Regions from separate parts of the Natronosporangium hydrolyticum genome, predicted to be linked through region 2. Evidence: riboswitches for the same ligand, from Rfam matches in the RefSeq annotation. Region 2 holds a riboswitch; the other holds the start of a gene.
What was found. Region 2 has a riboswitch for cobalamin ahead of JQS43_RS05565 ((2Fe-2S) ferredoxin domain-containing protein). Riboswitches for the same ligand answer to the same signal wherever they lie in the genome.
Positions count from the first base shown of each region.

Region 1: linked by a shared signal. The riboswitch ahead of bluB (5,6-dimethylbenzimidazole synthase) and the one ahead of JQS43_RS05565 ((2Fe-2S) ferredoxin domain-containing protein) in region 2 are both predicted to bind cobalamin.

Region 1 is NZ_CP070499.1:3,602,169-3,606,982, reverse strand. It holds gene JQS43_RS16060 (ArsR/SmtB family transcription factor) at 1-146, opposite strand, end outside; gene JQS43_RS16055 (MerR family transcriptional regulator) at 310-1,383, shown strand; gene JQS43_RS16050 (aldo/keto reductase) at 1,451-2,410, shown strand; cobalamin riboswitch at 2,442-2,645, shown strand; gene bluB (5,6-dimethylbenzimidazole synthase) at 2,680-3,321, shown strand; gene JQS43_RS16040 (D-alanyl-D-alanine carboxypeptidase) at 3,416-3,940, shown strand; gene JQS43_RS16035 (PQQ-dependent sugar dehydrogenase) at 3,989-4,814, shown strand, end outside.
Region 2 is NZ_CP070499.1:1,205,649-1,210,462, forward strand. It holds gene JQS43_RS05555 (glycosyltransferase family 2 protein) at 1-656, opposite strand, end outside; gene JQS43_RS05560 (HEAT repeat domain-containing protein) at 653-1,789, opposite strand; gene JQS43_RS05565 ((2Fe-2S) ferredoxin domain-containing protein) at 1,880-2,635, opposite strand; cobalamin riboswitch at 2,664-2,875, opposite strand; gene JQS43_RS05570 (S1 family peptidase) at 2,984-3,865, opposite strand; gene JQS43_RS05575 (cellulase-like family protein) at 4,038-4,814, opposite strand, start outside.

The DNA of each region.
Region 1 (4,814 bases), 2.4 Mb from region 2:
CCTGCGGGCAGGCGTTGTCTGAGCGCATCGAGCGCCCAGAAGGTCTCCTCGGGCGCTGCTGGCGGTGCCGGTGTCTGGTCGAGGCGGGCGGTCAGCTCGGCGAGCTGTGTCTCCAGGGCCGCCACGCGCTCCTCAAGGGTGCCCATGAGCCGAGTATTACGTAATTACGTATCAACGTCAAATCGTCGAGTCGCCGCTAGGCTGACTTCGTCGCCGAGGGGGCGCCGCCGGAGCACTTGACCTTGACCCTTGGGTAAGCCCCACCGTGGTGGGCGCCGGTCGCCCGACCGGCACGAGGAGGATGGCCAGGTGGAGCTGCTGACGATCGGGGCGTTCGCCCGGGCGGCGGGGCTGACCCCGAAGGCGCTGCGGCTCTACGCCGAGCAGGGGTTGTTGCTCCCGGCCGCGGTCGATCCGGAGTCCGGGTATCGGCTCTACGACCCCGGCCAGCTCGCTCACGCCCGGCTGGTCGCCCAGCTGCGCGCGGTGGGCATGCCGCTGGTCGAGATTCGCACCGTCTGCGCTCTGGAGCCGGCGGCGGCGGCCGAGGCTGTCGCCGCCTACTGGCGCCGGGTCACCGTTGATGTCGCCGACCGCGCGCGGCAGGTGGCCCTCCTCGTCGAGCAGCTTTCCGAGAGGAACCCGAACATGCCCGACACCAACTCGGCCGTGATGATCCGTCATGCCGTCCGCTGCGACACCGGAGCCGTCCGCGAGAGCAACGAGGATGCGGCGTACGCCAGTGACCGGTTGCTGGCGGTCGCCGACGGTATGCGCGGGCCCGGCGGCGCCGCGGCCAGCACCACCGCCATCGACGCCCTGCGGTGGCTGGAGCTCGCCGACCTCTCGGCGGCCGATCTGATCACGTTGCTCGCCGGTGCGGTCGACGAGATCGACCGTACCGTCCGCTCGTCGGCGAGCAGCGAGCACCAGCCGGTCACCACGCTTACCGCGTTGCTGCGCGCCGGTTCCCAGCTGGCGATGGTGCACATCGGAGATACCCGGGCCTATCTGCTGCGCGGCGGCGAGCTGTCGCAGCTCACCCAGGACCACACCTGGGTGCAGAGCCAGGTCGAGCACGGCAAGCTCGACCCTCGGGAAGCCGCCGCCCACCCGCGACGCGCCCTACTGACCCGGGCGCTCGGCGCTGGTGGGTCACCGGTCGAGGTCGACCTGGCGCTGCGTACCGCGGTTGCGGGCGACCGCTACCTGCTCTGTTCGGACGGTCTCGCCGCGGTCGTCGACCGGAGCGCGCTGCACGCGGCGCTGGCGGCGGACGTCGATCCGGAGCCTACCGCGGCCCGGCTGGTGGAGCTGGCGTACGCCGCGGGCGCCCCGGACAACGTCGCCTGTGTCGTGGCCGACGTCGCGGCGGCGGCTTGACTTCGAGAGCGCTCGAAGTGGAAGCCTTGGGGGCGGCTGACTGGAGTCGATGGGAAGGAGTGTGGCGATGGAGCGGCGAACCCTGGGCAGCGTCGGGGAGGTCAGCGTCCTTACCTTGGGCGGTGGCGGGCTGGGGCAGGTCTGGGGCCCCACCACCCGCCAGGAGGCGGTCGCGACCGTCCGGGAGGCGGTCGACGCCGGCATTGATCTCATCGATGTCGCGCCTGGGTACGGTGACGGCGAGGCGGAGCGGGTGGTGGGGGAGGCGTTCGCCGGTAAGCTCCCCGCCGGGGTTCGGGTCTCCACCAAGTGTGGGCTCGGCAACCCCGATCCCTTCGATGTCCCCGCGTTCCTGGAGAAGTCGCTGGATGACAGCCTGACCCGGATGCGGATCTCTTTCGCCGACGTGTTCCTGCTGCACAACCATGTCACGGCGGAGGCGGAGCCGGGGGCGCCGTGGGCTACGCCGGTCAGCTTGTTCGTCGAGGCGGTGCGGCCGGCGCTGGAAGACCTGGTCCGGCGGGGTCGGATCGGGTCTTGGGGGATCACCGCGGTGGCGGATACGGCGGCGGTGACCGAGGTGCTCGGTGCGGCACCGACGCCCGCGGCCGCGCAGTGCGTGGCGAACCTGCTGGACTCCGCGGGTGAGCTGGCGCCGGCGCAGAGCGACACCCGGCCGGCGGAGACCCTGGCCGCCGCCCGCCGGCACGGGGTGGGAGTGATGGGGATCCGGGCGGTGCAGGCGGGTGCGCTCACCTACGGGATCGACCGGGAGCTGCCGCCGGAGCATCCGATCATGGCCGATTTCCATCGGGCGGAGCCGTTTCGGGCGCTGGCGCGCGAGTTCGGCGAGTCCGCGGCGTCGCTGGCGCACCGGTACGCCCTCTCGATGCCGGAGGTGGACACGGTGGTGCTCGGCGTCAAGGACCGGGCGGAGCTGCGCGAGTGTGTGGCGGCGGCGGCTGCCGGTCGGTTGCGCCCGGATGAGATGGCGACTATTCGGGCAGCGGTCGGGTCCGGCGGCTAGTGGGTCGGCGGCGTCGCGGTACGCTGCGGGCGGCACGAACTGATCGCGAGGTGCCCCGCTCGGCCTGAGTGGGGAGAATCGGGAAGCCGGTGTGACTCCGGCACGGGCCCGCCGCGGTGACCAGGGAGCTGCCGCCCATGCGTCGCGTGCGCAGCCACTGACCTTGCGGTTGGGAAGGCGGGCGGTGAGGTGACGATCTGGGAGTCCGAAGACCGGCCTCGCATTCGCCGCCCCGGCTAGCCGGGGCCCGAGCGCAGCGGGAGCCTGCCATGCCCAGTGAGTTCTATGATGTCATCCATCGCCGTCGCGACGTGCGCGGCCAGTTCACCGGTGCGCCGATCGCCGCCGAGGTGCTTGATCGGGTGCTGGCGGCGGCGCACGCGGCGCCCAGCGTGGGCCTTTCCCAGCCGTGGGACTTCATCGTGGTCCGCGACCGCCGGCTGCGTGCCGAGTTCCACGAGCATGTCCGGCACGAGCGGGAGGTGTACGCGGGGAGCCTCACCGGTGACGCGGCGGCCCGGTTCCGCCAGATCAAGATTGACGGGGTGCGGGAGTCCACGCTCTCGGTGGTGGTGACTTACGACCCGGAGCGGGGTGGGCCGGGCGTCCTCGGTCGGCACGCTATCGCCGACGCCGGCCTGTACTCAGTCTGCCTGGCGATCCAGAATCTGTGGCTCGCGGCGGCGGCGGAGCGGCTCGGGGTCGGCTGGGTCTCCTTCTACCGGGAGGAGTTTCTGCAGCGGTTGTTGGGGATCCCGGAGCGGATCCGCCCGGTGGCGTGGCTGTGCCTCGGCCCTGTGTCTTATGTGGAGGATGTGCCGGATCTGGAGCGGCACGGGTGGCGGCGCCGCCGGCCGTTGGTGGCCGCGGTCCACGCGGACCGCTGGCAGGGCAGCCGCGAACTGGCCTGACTCGCGCGGAGCCACGCGAACCGGAGTTACGGGTTGATTGCAGGGCAGGTCCAGACCATTGACCGATCACGGGGTAGACGTGTAGACCATCTTCATGTCGGCGGGCCTGGCGGCGATCGGTGACTACGTTGCCGGGCACGGCGTGGCGGTCGAGTCGCACCGGCAGGCGGACGGTTCCGGGTTGTCCCGCTGGAACCTCGTTCCGGCGGACCAGTTTGTGACGCTGCTCCGCGCGCTGCGTTCGGAGGAGTGGTTCGACGCGTGGCATGAGGCGCTGCCGGTCGCGGGTGATCCGGACCGGATGGTGGGCGGGACCCTCACGAGCCGGATGCGGGACACCGCGGCGGCCGGCAACGCGTACGCAAAGACCGGCACGTTGACGTCGGTCTCGGCCCTCTCCGGTTACGTCACCGACGGCGACGGCCGGCCGCTGGTCTTCGCGATCCTGCTCAACAACCACCTTGATGCAGTCAAGGTGATCGAGGACCGGATCGTGGTGGCGCTCGCCGAATTCAGCGTCGGCGGGGCGGGGACGCTGCCGACCAGTGTGCCGGAGCCGGCGACCCCGCCGCTGCCGGCTGACGTGGAGTGCAGTTGGCTCAAACCCGCCCGGTGCTGAGCCGGCCGCCGGCGCCGAGCCGCGCGGGATCGTCGGTGGCGCGCTGGCATGGTTACAGTGGTGATGTTGTTGGCGTCGATGGATGCCGGGTGGGGGGAACGCATGCGGGCAAGCACTCTGATGGCGCGGGCCGCGGTGGCCGGGCTCGTGATCGCGGCGGGCGCGTGCTCGGCGGCGGACGACCCGGTTGAGGAGCCGGCTCCGACCGGCACCGGCGCCGCCACCGCCCCCGCCGTCGCCGACACCGAGTTGGTGGTGGAGACCGTCGTCGACGGTCTGGACGGGCCGTGGGGGCTGGCCTTCCTGCCCGACGGCGAGCAGCTGCTGGTGACCCAGTCGGCCGGGATTCTGTCGGTGGTCGACTCGAGCACCGGCGAGATCGACGACATCTCCGGCGTTCCTGAGGTCGCCACCGGCGGTCAGGGCGGGCTGCTCGACGTCGCGCTGGACCCGGACTACCCCGAGGCGCCGTGGGTCTACCTCACCTACTCGGCGGCCGACGACAGCGGCGGCACCACCACCACCCACCTCGCCCGCGGCCAGCTCGACCTGGCCGAGCAGCAGCTCGACCAGGTCGAGGTGCTGTATGTGGCCGAGCCGTTCCTGCAGAGCACCGCCCACTACGGCTCGTCGATCGTCTTCGACGACGACGGCTACCTGTTCATGACCGTCGGCGACCGAGGCTACAAAAACTTCGACGACCACCCCGCGCAGGACCCGAGTACGCCGATCGGGACGACCTTGCGGCTGGAACCGGACGGGTCGGTGCCGGCCGACAACCCATTCGTCGACGATCCGGAGGTCGCCGACGAGATCTACTCCTACGGGCACCGCAACATTCAGGGGCTGACGGTGCATCCGGAGACCGGGGAGA
Region 2 (4,814 bases):
CGGCCGCCGACGATGGTGCAGCCGTTGGCGACCCGGATCGCGCCGCCGGTGGCGACTACCCGGAGCGGGTCGTCGATGAAGGGCTTCACTACGGTGAGCAGCGAGTCGGAGTCGAGCACCGAGTCGGCATCGACCATGCAGACCAGTTCGCCGTCGGCGATGTTGATGCCGGCGTTGACCGCGTCGGAGCGGCCGCCGTTGGTCTTGCGGACCAGCAGCGGCGAGCTGGCGCCGGTACGGGGCGCGTAGACGCCGAGGATCTCGCCGGCGACCGGCACGTCCGGCGGCATCACCATCGGGGTTTCGGTGAGGTCGAACTCGTCGATCAACAGCGCGGTCGTCTGATCCGTCGAGCCGTCGTCGATTACCACCACCTGGGTACGCGGATAGCGCAGCGCGAGCATTGCGTGTACCGCGGTGACGATCCCGGCACCCTCGTTGTGGGCCGGCATCAGCACTGAGATCGAGGGGGTCAGCGGGCTGCGGAAGGTGAGGTCGAGCCCGGCGAACGCGCGCCGCCGGACGTTGCTGGCCAGCTCCCAACCGCCGAGCAGCACCAGCACCAGCAGCGAGCTGTTGAGGAGCAGAAAGTAGCCGAGAATCACCACGTCGGTGTAGCGGAGGACCTCGCCGACCCAGTAACTTAGCTGGTTCATGAGCGCAGGGCTTCCCGCTTCGGGGCGGGGGCCGGCTCCCGGGCCGCGGCGGACCTCGCTATCCGGTCGAGTACCGCGTTGGCGTGCTCGGCGCCGCGTCGGGCCGGCCCGGTAGCGGTCGCCTGCGTCGCGGCCGCCCGGTTGAGGGCGGCGAGCCCGGTGGGGCCGAGTCGGGACAGGGCGGTGGCGGCGGCCCCCGCGACATGGTCGTCCCCGCACGTCAACAACTCGGCCAGCGGCGTCACCGCGTCGACCGCGCCGAGCTCGCCCAGCGCCGCCGCGGCGGCGGCGCGCAGCGGCGCCGGCTCTGCAGGCTGGGTGCTGGCGAGCAGCGGCGCCATCGCGGCTCCAGACCCGAGCCGGCCCAGCGTCTTCGCCGCCCGGAGCCGCACCGGCTGCGAGCGGTCGTCCTGTAGCACTTCGGCGACCTGGGCCGGGACCCGGCCGGCGAGGCCGCCCTCGCCTTCGAAGGTGCCGATCAGGCGCATCGCATCGAGGACCGTTGTCTGCACCAACGGCGGTCCGGTGAGGGCCGGCAACAGCATCGGGGCGATCCTGGGCCCGAGCTGGGCGAGCGCGTGGGCGACGAGCTGGGAGGGGGCGGGCTGGGGTGGTTGGAGGCTGCTGAGCAGCGGGCGGGCGGCGGCGGGGTCGCCGATCCGGCCCAGCGCCTGGATGGCGGCGACCCGTACCTCGGGGTGGGTGTCGGCGAGGAGCCGGCACAGCTGCGGTACCGAGGCGCCGTCGTGCAGGCTGCCGAGCGCGGCGGCGGACCGGGCGCGGCGCACCGCGCTGATGCTGTGTAGCTCGCGCCGGGCCTGGTGGACCAGCCCGCGGCGGGCCAGCAGGGTGGCGAGCGCTTCGTGTGCCTCGCCTCGGACCTTGGTCAGTAGCTCGAAGGCGCTCGGCGCCACCGCCCGCCAGTCGGCGGCGGGCATCCGCGCCAGCTCCGTTAGCTCGGCCGGATCGCCGCTGGCGACGAAGGCGAAGAGCAGCTGCCGTGGCCGGGCGACGCGCCGGGCGCGTCGCCGTTCGGTGAGCACCCGGCCGGCGTGGATGGCCGCGATCGTCACCGCGATCACCCCTGCTACGGCGAACAGGATGACCGAGGCGAGCGTGGCCAGCTGAGTCATGAGCGGTCCGGGGCCTGGTGGCCGGGGACCAGCCGGGGCAACCACCGCCTCATAAAATGAGACTAACTCGAAATATCCCCTATATGCCTCCTACCTGCCGGTAGTGAGCCGGGTGGTGGCGCGGGAGTCTGCTACCACCCGGCCCTGGGCCAGATGCTCATCAATAATCCGCCCGGCCAACTCCTCGTCCACGGCCGTGTACCAGACATCCTCCGGATGCACCACCACCAGCGGGCCCAGGTTGCACGGGAAGAGGCAGCCGGTGCTGGTCACGAGCGTGTCGTCGGCGAGGCCGGCGGCGGCGATCCGTTCGCTCAGCGCGTCGGCCGCCGCTGCCGCTCCGTACGCCGCGCAGCGCGGCCCCCGACAGACCAGCACGTGGTGCCGGTGGCGCGGGATGGTCGACCAGGCCGGGCTGCGGAACGGCCCAGGCACCCCGCCGATGGCGGTCACCGGATCCGCCAGCGCCGCGAGAATGGTGCTGACCAGCTCCGGCTGGAGCGCCAGGGGCGCGGTGACTGCGACGGTCGGCAGCCCGCTGGCGCACTGGTCGCCCCGGGTCTGCACCCAGTGTCCGTGGGTACGCCGCAGCCACACGTCGAGATACCGGTCGGGCGGCAGGTGGGTCGGCACCAGCACGATCTCGCTGGCCCCGGCGTCAGTCGCCTGGTCGAGCGCTGTGACGAGCGAGGGCGCTTCGCCGTCGAGGAAGCAGGCGCCGACCGGGCTGTCATCGCCGCGACGGCCCAGCTCGGCGGCGACCGCCGTGGCGAGTTGACGTACCGTCTCCTGGCCACCGCTCTGGGCGACCTGCCGGGCGACCAGCAGGATGTGTCGACTATTCATAGCCGGACCGTGCCTCCCACACCTCGTGGACGGGTCTCGTGCCGTGGCCGGTCTCCTGGCTGACGGGGTGGTGCGGCGACGGTCTGCCTTCCCGGACACCCGAGTTGGCGTCCAGTGGCCGCTCCCGCCCGCTGGTGCGGGTGGTTGGCGAGCGTCGATCGTCGACTTCCCGATCACAGTGGCGAGGGCCGCTCCGGTTTCGCACCGGTCTTCCCGAGCACCACGGCAGCGTCACGATAGCCGTACAAAGCGGCGCCGAACCAGCGCGGGTGACCATGACAAGGATCACGTGCGCTGGTTCGGCGCCGGTCGGTACCGGGGTCTGCCGGTGATCAGGCGGTGCGGTGATCAGGGTGCGGTGAGCAGGGTGAGATTGCCGCTGCTCAGGATCGGCAGCAGCGGCTGGAAGAAGGTGACACCCCCGGCCGCGCAGTTGCCGGAGCCGCCGGAGACGATGCCCTGCCCCTGGTAGTTGCCGGAGAAGACCGGGCCGCCGGAGTCGCCCGGCTCGGCGCAGAGGGTGGTTCGGGTCAGCCCGGTGACCGTGCCCTGTGGGTAGTTGACGGTGACGTTCTTGGCGGTGATCGTGCCGCAGGTGTACCCGGTGGTCGAACCGATCTTGCACACCGAGCCGCCGATCGGGGCCTCTTGTGAACCGGTGGTGATCGGCGTCGGGATCCAGTCGTCGGTCACCAGCACCACCGCCCAGTCGCTGCCGGGGAACTGGGAGAGCCAGAAGTTGCCCTGTGGCTCCTGGTTGAACCCGTAGGTCCGGACACCGACGGAGCCACAGTGGCCAGCGGTAATGAAGCCGTTCTGGCCGGCGGTGGTGCGGATCAGGAAGCCGACGGTGCAGCGGTTGTTGTTTGCATAGTAGGGGTCGCCCTCCTGCAGCGGCCAGGGCTGCAACAGCCGCGGGGCCTCGGCGGTGGTGACCACGGTGATCAGGTCGTCGCTGACCCCGTTGGCCTCGGCGAACTCGGCCGCGACGGGCTCGGCCTCCGGTAGCACCTCGACGACCACTTGATCGGTGGCCTCGTCGACGTACCAGCTGGTGACCGACTCCGGCGGTGCCGCCGCCCGGTCGAGGGCGGTCTTCGCCGCGGCCAACTGGCCGAGGCCGGGTGAGTCGGGAGCGGCCGCGTGGGCGGTGGGGGAGAGCGCCAGGGCGGCGAGGATGCCGGCGGTAGCCGCGGCAGCGACGAGCCGGCCAATGCGGGCGGGTCTCATGAGCGCCTCCGATCGGGAGAGCTGGCAGGCACAGGGGTCGATGGCGCCGAACCTATATAGCCGCGTCTCTATCGGTCAAGGCGTAACCGGTGGGGAAAGCCCTATCCGCTGGATAAGCGGGCGCCGCCCGGGCCCGCGCGTCCAGTCGTTGTCCAGCCGTGGGCCGACCCGCTCAGCCGCGTGGCGCGTCGAGGAACTCTCGGTTGAGCCGGCGCTGCCACTCCGCCATCCGCCACATCGGATGATGCGGTGCCGCGTTCGAGCAGATCAGAGTGCCCCAGGCGTCGATGTCGGCGCTGGCACGGACCGCCCGTTCGCAGACGTCGCGCCCGACCGGGCCGTCCTCGAACTCGCCTGTCAGTGGGGTGTAGCCCACCCAACCCTCGGCGAAGACCAGCGGGACCTGATGGTCGGTGGCCCAGTCGGCGGCTACCGCCAGCCAGATCTCCAGCGCCGCTGCCATGCTGCGCCGGTGGTCACCGTAGCGTTCGTAGAGCCAGCGGTCCCACTTCGCCGGGTCGCACCAGTCGTGGGCGTAGACCTCCCGCGGTGGGACCACGGTGGCGGCCACCCGCCACCGGTCGGGCTCCGGGGGCAGCCACTGCTCCAGCGGCGGCGCGTCCGGCCGCAGCAGTTCGGCGTACGCGCGTTGCTGCGGGAACGGCCGGCTCAGGTCGCGTAGCGCGAATTCGCTGACCAGCTCGTCGAGCACCCCGTAGACGTAGGGGTGGAAGACCGCCACGTCGGCGTTCTCCGGCACGCCGCGCATCCGGCCCACCGGCACCCCGGCGTAGTTCGTGGTCACCAGGGCCGCCGGGTGTCGGGCCTTGAGCCGGTCGATGCCGTCGGTGAGGTACGGCTTGAGGCCGAGAACCGGGTCGGCGCCGGCCGGCAGCACCTCGGTGAGCCGGCTGAACTGCACCTCGTTGTGGAGTTCGACGAACGCGAC